One region of the Arthrobacter sp. L77 genome, then DNA from elsewhere that is predicted to be linked to it. Evidence: predicted binding sites of a transcription regulator. Region 1 holds the regulator's gene; the other holds the start of a gene.
The links. The regulator HspR, encoded in region 1, represses chaperone genes until heat shock. The targets are predictions, from matches to a motif close to AAGTTGAGTCNNNNNGACTCAACTT.

Region 1 (4,915 bases):
TCTACGCCTCGGCCCAGCAGGACGCCGGCCAGGCAGGCGCAGCGCCCGCCGACGACCAGCCAGCCTCCGCAGGCACCGACGAGGACATCGTCGACGCCGAAGTGGTTGACGAAGACACCAACGAGAAGAAGTAGTCATGCCGCACCACGGAAATGAAGAAGAGCACCAGTCGGAGCCGGTGAACTCCTCCGACAACCGGGAGATCGACCCGGAGACGGGCGAAGTCCGTGGGCAGCAGCAGGACGCCGGTGAGCCGGCCGCGGAGGAATCCGCGGCCGGAGCGCAGGCCACGCCCGCGGCCGACGCTTCCGAAGGGGATGCCCTGGCCCAGGCCGAGGCGATCCTGAACGAGGCAGGTGCCGAGGGTCACGACCCGGCAGTGGACGTCGTCGCGGAGCTCCGCAACGACCTGCTCCGCCTGCAGGCGGAGTACGTCAACTACCGGCGCCGCGTCGAGCGTGACCGGGACGTCGCCCGCGACCAGGCGGTCATCGGTGTCCTCAACTCGCTGATGCCCGTCCTCGACGACATCGACGCCGCACGCCAGCACGGCGATCTCGCGGAGGGCCCGTTCGCGGCGATCGCGGGAAAGCTCGAGAACGTCCTGAAGACGTACGAGCTGACGCGGATCGACGAGGTGGGTGTCGCGTTCGACCCGAACGTCCACGAGGCGCTCATGCAGCAGCCGAGCGCGGACGTCCAGGCGGACAGCGTCAGCCAGATCCTCCGCGCGGGCTACCGCAAGGGGGAGCGCGTCCTCCGTGCCGCCCAGGTGATCGTGGCAGTGCCCGAGTAATCAGCACCGTGAACGCCGGAGCAGCCCTCGAACGGCGGCAACGAAATCTCCCTGCTCGCAGAGCTCGCTGGGAGATATTGGAGCCGCCTTCCTCGAGGGCTGCCCCGGCTTGCGCCGCTTACTCACCTCTTTATTCGGATGAACAACGGAAGGAGACGCCAATTGGCTAGTCAGGATTGGGTCGACAAGGATTTCTACAAGATCCTGGGTGTCTCCAAGGATGCGTCCGGTGACGAGATCAAGAAGGCGTACCGGAAGCTCGCGCGCAAGCACCACCCCGACCAGAACCAGGGGGCCGCGGCGTCGGAGCGCACCTTCAAGGACGTCTCGGAGGCCTACTCCGTCCTGTCCGACGCCGAGGAGCGCCAGCAGTACGACGCCATCCGCGCGATGGGCGGCGGCGCGCGCTTCTCCGCAGGTGGAGCGGGCGGAGGCGCCGGCGGCAACGCCGGCTTCGAGGACGTCTTCGGCAACCTCTTCGGCCAGGGCGCGGGCACCCGCCAGCGCACCGGGTTCTCGAACGGCAACCTGCCCCCCGAATTCGCCGACCTGTTCGGTGGCGGGGGCATGGGCGGCGGCGGCGGATTCCCCGGCGGGTTCCAGTCCACCCGCCCGCAGAAGGGCGCGGACCGCACGGCGAGCACGTCCATCTCCTTCGGCGGTGCCATCAACGGTACGACCATCGGGCTGCGCGAACCCTCCGGGGAGCAGATCGACGTCCGCATCCCGGCCGGCATCCGCGACGGCCAGAAGGTCCGGGTCAAGGGCAAGGGGCAGCCGGGCCAGGCCGGCCCCGGCGACCTCATGGTCAGCGTGAGCGTGAAGGAGCATCCGCTCTTCAAGCGCGACGGCGACAACATCCGCGTCCACGTGCCCGTCAGCTTCCCCGAGGCGGCGCTCGGTGCCGAGATCAAGGTGCCGACGCTCACCGGCGAGATGGTCACCATGCGGGTACCCGCCGGCACGCCGTCGGGCAGGACGCTCCGGCTCAAGGGCCGGGGGGTGAAGACGTCGAAGACGACCGGCGACCTGCTGGTCATCGTCGACATCGTCGTTCCGCAGAACCTCTCGAAGGAGGCGGAAGCCGCCGTGGAGACGTTCCGCGCCGCCACGAAGGACGCGGATCCGCGGGCAGGCCTGGTCGCGAAGGCGCGCCTGTAACAGCACGTCCGCACGGCACATCCGAGCAGCACCCGGGAACATCGGCATCGGAAGGAGGTCCGTCATGGACCACACCCTGCCCATCTATGTCATCTCGGTGGCCGCCGAGCTCGCCGACATGCACCCGCAGACGCTCCGCCAGTACGACAGGCTGGGGCTCGTGACGCCGAGCCGTGCGCCGGGCCGGGCGCGGCGCTACTCCCAGAAGGACGTCAGCACCCTGCGCGAGGTCCAGCGGCTGTCGCAGGAAGGCGTATCGCTGGAGGGCATCCGGCGGATCCTCGACCTCGAGAACCAGGTCGCGGCCCTGCAGTCGCGCGTCGCGGAGCTGTCCTCCGAACTGGCGGCCCGCCGTGTCCAGGCCGAGTCGAGCCGGGTGTTCGCCGCGGGTCTCGCGGGGGACGTCGTCACCCTCGTCCGCGGGCAGCGTCCCCGCGCCCGCACCCAGGCCCTCATGGTGTGGCGCCCCGAGTCGGCGCGGACCGTCAACCAGTCGCGCGGCTAGGTTCCCGGGCCAGGCGCGGCCGGCCTCAGGACACCCCGGGGCCCGTCCGCACCGCGGGTCCCGCCCCGGTGGAGCCGCGGACCACCAGGTCCGACTGGAACAGGATCTCGTTCCGGGTGACCCGATCCCCGTCCAGCTCCGTGACCAGGGCGTGGACGGCCGCCTCGGCCATCGCCGCCACGTTCTGCCGCAGGGTCGTCAGCGGCGGATCGGTGAAGGCCATGAGCGGGGAGTCGTCGAAGCCGACCACCGAGATGTCCTCCGGTACCCTGAGGCCCCGGGTCTGCGCGGCGCGGACGGCGCCGAGGGCCATGACGTCCGAGGCGCAGATGATCGCCGTGTGTCCCGAGTCGAGGAGCTCGTTCGCCGCGCTCTGCCCGCCCTCGATGGTGAACATGCTCGTCGCGATGTGCGGCCCGGCGTCGTCCTCGCCGAGGAACTGGACCAGCCCTGAGCGGAAGCCCTCCAGCTTGCGGCGGCTCGGGATGAAGCGGTCGGGGCCGGTCGCGAAGCCGACACGCTGATGGCCCTGCGCCACGACGTGCCGGACGGCCGTGCGGATGGCCGTGGCGTCGTCGTTGGAGACGGACGGCGCGTCGACCTCGGGCCTGGCCCCGTTGACGAGGACGAACGGGACCCGCCCGCGCAGGCGGCGGTAGCGTTCCAGGCTCGCCCGGCCGTCGGAGTGCGCGGCGCAGACGAAGATGATCCCGCTGACGCCCTGGTCCAGCAGGAGGGCGACGTACTCGTCCTCGGTGATGCCCCCGCCCGGCAGGGTGCACAGGGCGGGGATGTAGTCGTTGGGTGCCAGCAGGGCCGCGATGGCGCCGGCGAACGCCGGGAAGATCGGATTCACGAGGTCCGGCACGACGACGCCGATCTGCCCCTTGGAGCGCCCGGCCGTGCGGGAGGGCCGCTCGTAGCCCAGGCTGTCCATCGCCGCGAGGACGGCCTGCCGGGTCTCCTGGGAGGCACCGCCCTTGCCGTTCAGGACACGCGACACGGTGGGTACGCTGACGCCGGCGGTGCGGGCGACGTCGTCCAGGCGCGGCCGCTCGGTACGCTTGCCGGGAGTCATGGCCCCAATCTAGCGCAGGCCTTCGTCCGACCCGAAAGATTGCGTGAAACTTTTGCAAAGCCCTTCTGCTCGCCGCGCCGCGTCCCTAGGATCAGGGTATTCACCCCTCCTCAGTCCGGCCTGCAGCGACGCAGGGTCGGGGAAGGACCACCATGACCCCGAACACCACGGACACGCCCCGGACCAGCGGGAGGCCGGCCCTTCGGCGCCGGTCCCGGCTGGCCGCCGTCGTCCTGACCGCGCCGCTCCTGGCGACCCTCATGCCGGCGCCCGCGCTCGCCGACCACACGACCCCGCCGGGAACGGTGGCCCTCGTGGGTTCCCTCCAGGCAGAACTCGGCTGCCCCGACGACTGGCAGCCGGAGTGCGCCGCCACGAGGCTCGTCCCCGTGGACGGGGCGCCGGACACCTGGTCGGCGACCTTCGACGTCCCCGCCGGATCCTACGAGTACAAGGTGGCGCTGAATGGGTCCTGGGGTGAGAACTACGGCGCCGACGGCGCCGCCGGTGGCGCGAACCTGGCGCTGCAGGCCCCGGGCGGCCCCGTGACCTTCACCTACAACCACCGCACCCACGCCGTCTCGAGCGACGCGCCCCAGGCGCCCACCGGGTCGACGGCGGCGCACTGGCTCACCGCGGACACCCTCGCCTGGGGTGTCGAGGTGCCGGCCGATGCCCGTTTCCGCCTCTACTCCGCCCCGGAGGGCGGACTCGTCGCCGGCGACGGGAGCGTCACGGGCGGCAGCTACATCGACCTCGAGCGAGGCAAGGACGTCCTGCCCGCGCGTCTCGCCGCACGGTACCCCCATCTGGCCGACCTCGCGACGGTGACGCTCGGCAGGAAGGACGCCCGGAAGGCCGGGGACCTGCTCAAGGGTCAGCTGCTCCTCGCCGCCGTCGGGCCGGACGGGAAGGTCCTGGCCACCACGGGCGTCCAGGTGCCCGGCGTGCTCGACGACCTCTATGCAGGGGCCGCCCGCGAGCAGCTCGGCCTCAGCTGGAAGGGCAGGAAGCCCCACCTGGATCTCTGGGCCCCGACGGCCCGCAGTGTCTCGGTGCAGGTCTTCCGCGACGGCTCGGGTGGGGACCCGATCGCCACCCGTCCCCTGCGCGCGGGCAAGGACGGCGTCTGGAGCGTCGACGGCGAGAAGGACTGGAACGGCGCGTACTACCTCTACGACGTCGAGGTCTTCGTCCCCGAGACCGGCGCCGTGGAACACAACCTCGTGACCGACCCCTACAGCGTCGGGCTGTCCACGAACTCGGAGCGGTCCCTGTTCGTGGACCTCACGGATCCCTCGCTCATGCCGTCGTCGTGGGCTCGCCTGCCGAAACCGGCCCTCGATCGCCCCGAGGAGCTGTCCGTCTACGAACT
Region 2 (4,915 bases), 660 kb from region 1:
TCGTGGTGTCGGCGCGCACCACGTGCGTGAGCCGGCCGTTGTAGGACTGGACGACGTCCTCGTCGTTGTCGATCCCGAGCACCTCGGTCCCGGCATCCTCGAGTTCGAGGGCCAGGGCTCCTCCGAATCGGCCGAGGCCGATGACGGCGACGGAATCCACGGCTGCGATCGCATCGGCGGGCCTGGAGGAGAACATGCGTTGCCTAGCCAATGAGGGGCCTTTCCTTCGGGTATTCGTAGTAGAGGGGTTTGGAGCGGAGGGCCAGCGCCGTGGCGAGGGTGACCGGGCCGAGGCGTCCGGCGAACATCACGAGGATCAGGACCACCTGGCCCGCGGGCGGGATGCCGGCCGTGATGCCCGTGGACAGGCCGACCGTCGCGAACGCGGAGACGACCTCGAAGAGGATCCGGTCCAGCCCGAAGTCGGTGGTGAGCATGAGGAACATCGTCGCGGTGGTGACGAGTCCGACGGCGAGCAGGACGATCGAGATGGCCTGCCGGTGGACGGACCGGGGCAGACGCTTGCCGAAGACGTTGACGGCGGTACCGCCGGTGATCTCGGTGTAGAGGATGAAGAACAGCACGCCGAACGTGGTGATCTTCAGGCCACCGGCCGTTCCGGCGGGACCGCCGCCGATGAACATCAGCACGTCCATGGCGAGCAGGGTGACCGGATCCAGCTGTGCGAAGTCGACGCTGTTGAAGCCGGCCGTCCGGGTCATCGTGGACTGGAAGAATCCGGCGAGGATCCTCTCCTGCGGCCGTAGGGCACCGAGGGTCGCAGGGTTGGACCACTCGACGAGGGTGATGAAGACCGTCCCGAGGACCAGGAGCACCACGGTGCCGCTCAGCACCAGTTTGGTGGTCATGTGCCACTTGCGGGGGTACCGGAAGTGGCGTCGGAGTTCGAAGAGGACCGGGAAACCCAGCCCGCCGACGATGACGGCTGCGCAGATCGGCAGGCAGATCCACGGGTCGCCCGCGAACCCGATCAGGTTGTCGCTGAACAGCGCGAACCCGGCGTTGTTGAAGGCGGACACCGCGTGGAAGATCCCGAGCCACACCGCTTCCCCGAGGTTGTGGTTGTAGTGCAGCCCGAAGCGCGCAGCGAGCAGCACCGCCGTCACGGACTCGACGACCAGCGTGATCCGCAGGACACCGAGGAGCACGCTGCGGACGTCGCCGAAGCCGACGCTCTTGGTCTCCGCCGCCGCCGAGATGCGCGAGCGGAGACCCATCCGGCGGGCCAGCAGGACGCCCAGGAGGGAGGCGAAAGCCATGATGCCGAAGCCCCCGACCTGGATCAGCCCCAGGATGATCACCTGCCCGGCACCGGTCCAGTAGACCGGCGTGTCGACGACGATCAGGCCCGTGACGCAGACGGCGGAGGTGGCCGTGAAGAGCGCCTCGAGGAACGTGGCGCCGCCCTCGCCCACCTTCGAGCTCGGGAGCATCAGCAGTACCGTTCCGACGAGGATCGCCGCTCCGAAGCCGAGCACGATCACCTGGGCCGGGTGGCGGGGACCGAGCCGCTCCAGCCGGACCGCGACGGCGTGCGCGGACCGGCGCAGGCCTGCTTCCGTGGAACGGCGGAACTCCCGGAGTGGTGCGGTGCGTGACATGGCGGGGATGCCCTCGACCTCCGGGGACGGTGCGAACGGCGCGGACCGTCCGCACCAGAGGCTCATTCAACCCGACGACCTGCCGCGGCCACGGAGTCTTTACGCTTTCTTGATGCACCGGCGCGGGAGGGGCCTCGCCTGCCGCAGCAGGTCCGTCGGCTGCGCGTCAGCCCCGGACGAGGAGGTCCGGCAGCTCGGCGATCGTCGACACCTCGTGGTCCGGGCGCGTCATGACGGTCGGGTACGGCGCCCCGGCGCGGTCGAGCCAGACCGTACGGAGCCCCGCCCGCGCGGCCCCGTCGATGTCCCACGGGTGGACCGCGACGAGCACGACGTCGTGCGCCTCCCGCCGTACCGCCCGGAGGGCGTAGGCATAGGACTCCGGGGCGGGCTTCCACCGCGGCGCGTCCTCGACGGACAGGACGGCACCGACGGCGCCGCGGGCACCCGCCCGCTCGAGGAGGGCCTCCGCGGTCGCAGCCGCCCCGTTGGTGAGAGCTGCCAGCTCGAAGCCCTGGCCGGTCAGGGCCTGGAGCCCCTCGACGACGTCCGGGTGGACGGGCAGTTCCTGCAGGCTCGTCATCACGTGCGCGAGCGCGTCATCGATGTCCCGGTTGAGCGCCTGCCCCGCGAGGACCGTGCGGAGGGCGTCCCCGGCGATCTCGCCGAAGGGAGCGTTCCGCCCGGCGGCCGTGAGGGCGAAGCCGTCACGCAGCACCGAGGTGAACCACAGCGCGGCCAGCTGCGGAGGAGCTCCGAGCTCCTCGAAGTGCTGCGACATGCGCCCCAGGTCCGAGAGGGTCCCGTTGACGTCGAACAATACGAGGGGCAGGGCCATTACTGGCGGTACCCCTCCACCTGGTTGACCGGACGGGCGTCGGCGTCGGCCGGGTTCTCTCCGGCGTCGGCCTTCGCGCGACGCTGGCGCAGCAGGTCCCAGCACTGGTCGAGATCCTCCTCGACGCGCTTGAGGCGGGCGGCGTGGTCCTGCTGCTCCGCCCCGGCGCCGGCATCCTGGGGCTGCTCCCGGAGATCGTGCTCCTCCTGGACGAGTGTCTGGATGCGCTGCAGGATGTCCTGGTTGTCCATGGTGCTGTCCCTTCGTGGGGTGGTGCCCGGCAGGCGCCTGGAACGCTCAGCAGGCTTTCCTTCAGGCTACTGAGGCAGCACGGCGATGACCAGCACGGTTCCCGGCAGGAGGCCGGACGCCGCCGTGCCCCGCGCTGCTGTACCGGGAGAATTTGGCGCGGCGCCCGGATGGCCTAAGCTATGGGAGAACCAATTGCCTGTGTAGCTCAGTCTGGTAGAGCATCCGCTTCACACGCGGAAGGCCCGGGGATCAAGGCCCCGCGCAGGCACGAGGATCGGCTGGAGACAGCGCCACTGGGAAGGCCCGTACCGCTACGTCGGTACGGGCCTTTTCCGCGTCTCGGGGATTTCGTCCTGGGCGAACATCACTCCTTAGCACTCGCCGTGTTCGAGTGCTAACATTTTTCGTAGTTGAGCGGAGGGCGCTCAACTCTCGACGAACGAACCACCTGCCGGTGGCATCAGCGAAGGAGTTGTTTCCCGTGGCCATGAAATTCGACCCGTTCCGTGAATTGGACCGCGTGACCGGCGCCCTGTTGGAGGGCCGCCCCGGCCTGCGCCTCATGCCGATGGACCTCTACCGCGAGAAGGACCACTACGTCCTCTCCGCGGATCTTCCGGGCATCGATCCGGGATCCGTCGACATCGATGTCGACGGCCAGCTCCTCACCATCCGCGCCGAGCGCACGCTGCGCAGTGCCGAGGGCGTCAAGTGGCTGACCCGCGAGCGCGAGAGCGGTTCGTTCCTGCGCCAGCTCAACCTCGGCCAGGGCGTCGACACGGAAGGCATCGCCGCCCGCTACGAGAACGGCGTGCTCAGCGTGACGATCCCCGTCATCGAGCGTGCGCGGCCCCGCAAGATCGAGGTGATCAGCGGAGAATCCGCCGAGCCGGTGCAGTCGTCCGCTTCCGGTTCGGCCCCCCAGGGCGCCGTCGACGCGTAGGACCACCCACCCGGGTACCCCCGGACACCCGTCCGGGGGTACCCGGCGTCGATCCCCGGGTTCCCCTTGCATGCGGCGCGGCCGGGTGCGAAGGATGGGGACATGGACTTCACACCGAGCAGAGCAATCGTCACCGGTTCCGATTCCGGCATCGGCCGTGCAACGGCCCTCGCCCTCGCCGCGGCGGGCTGCGACGTCGGCGTCACCTGGCACTCCGACCGGGAGGGAGCCGAGGAGACCGCGCGGCTCGTCCGGGAGAAGGGCGTGCGGGCCGCGGTCGCGCAGCTCGACACCACGGATGCACCCGCGTGCGGCGACGTCGTCGACCGGCTCGCCCACGAGCTCGGCGGCCTCGACGTCTTCGTCAACAATGCCGGCGTCAACGGCGGCACCATGTTCATGGAGACGGACTGGGACACGTGGCGCGGCACCATGGGGGCGAACCTCGACGGCGCCTTCGTCTGCCTCCAGCGTGCGGCACGGCACATGATCGACGGCGGCCGGGGCGGACGCATCATCGCCGTCACCAGCGTGCACCAGGAACAGCCCCGCGTGGGCTCGGCGGCATACGACGCCTCCAAGCACGGCCTCGGCGGCCTCATCCGGACCATCGCCCTCGAACTGGCGGACCGGGGCATCACCGCCAACGCCGTGCTGCCCGGCGAGATCAACACCCCCATGAACAACTCCGAGGAGCAGGACCCGCGCACCATGGACCGTCCGGGCATCCCGCTCGGCCGCCCCGGCGCGCCCGAGGAGATCGCCGACGTCGTGGCCTTCCTCGCCTCCGGTGCCTCCAGCTACGTGAACGGGGCCTCGTTCGTGGTCGACGGCGGCATGCTCCTCATGGGACCCCAAGCGGGATCGCACCTGACGAGCGGGGACTGGCGGACCCTGTGACCACGCGCGGAACCAGGACGGCATCAACCTTCAGCGGGCATTCACACGCCGTTCAGGAAGCATGGCTAGCGTGGGAGTCCCGGAACCTCCCGAAAGGCCCACCATGAACGCTCTCCCCCCAGCCCCCGATGCCGAGGTCCAGGACTGGTCGGGCTTCAGGCGCGGCCAGCACGTCACCCTCCGCCACGCCACGGGGCCCCAGCTCCACGGCGTCCTGGACATGAGGACCGATGATGCCTCCGTGGTGTGGATCCTGCTGAACGACGGCGGCGGCCGCCGGCTCGTCCACCGGGGGGACGGCTACCGCCTGGGCCACGCCTGAGCGCGTCCATCGCGGTGGGGGACATCCCCTAGGACGCG

Region 2: the regulator HspR is predicted to act here: its motif matches at 3,120-3,144, upstream of RY94_RS06090 (Hsp20/alpha crystallin family protein).

What each region holds. Positions count from the first base shown of each region.
Region 1 covers NZ_JWSU01000004.1:89,221-94,135, forward strand. Annotated here, with positions in the region: gene dnaK (molecular chaperone DnaK) at 1-134, shown strand, start outside; gene RY94_RS03025 (nucleotide exchange factor GrpE) at 137-796, shown strand; gene RY94_RS03030 (DnaJ C-terminal domain-containing protein) at 959-1,957, shown strand; gene RY94_RS03035 (heat shock protein transcriptional repressor HspR) at 2,022-2,462, shown strand; gene RY94_RS03040 (LacI family DNA-binding transcriptional regulator) at 2,488-3,540, opposite strand; gene pulA (pullulanase-type alpha-1,6-glucosidase) at 3,693-4,915, shown strand, end outside.
Region 2 covers NZ_JWSU01000004.1:747,046-751,960, reverse strand. Annotated here, with positions in the region: gene RY94_RS06115 (potassium channel family protein) at 1-196, opposite strand, end outside; gene RY94_RS06110 (TrkH family potassium uptake protein) at 204-1,688, opposite strand; gene RY94_RS06105 (haloacid dehalogenase type II) at 1,789-2,460, opposite strand; gene RY94_RS06100 (DUF2630 family protein) at 2,460-2,711, opposite strand; tRNA gene RY94_RS06095 (tRNA-Val) at 2,907-2,980, shown strand; gene RY94_RS06090 (Hsp20/alpha crystallin family protein) at 3,200-3,655, shown strand; gene RY94_RS06085 (SDR family oxidoreductase) at 3,758-4,555, shown strand; gene RY94_RS06080 (hypothetical protein) at 4,659-4,877, shown strand.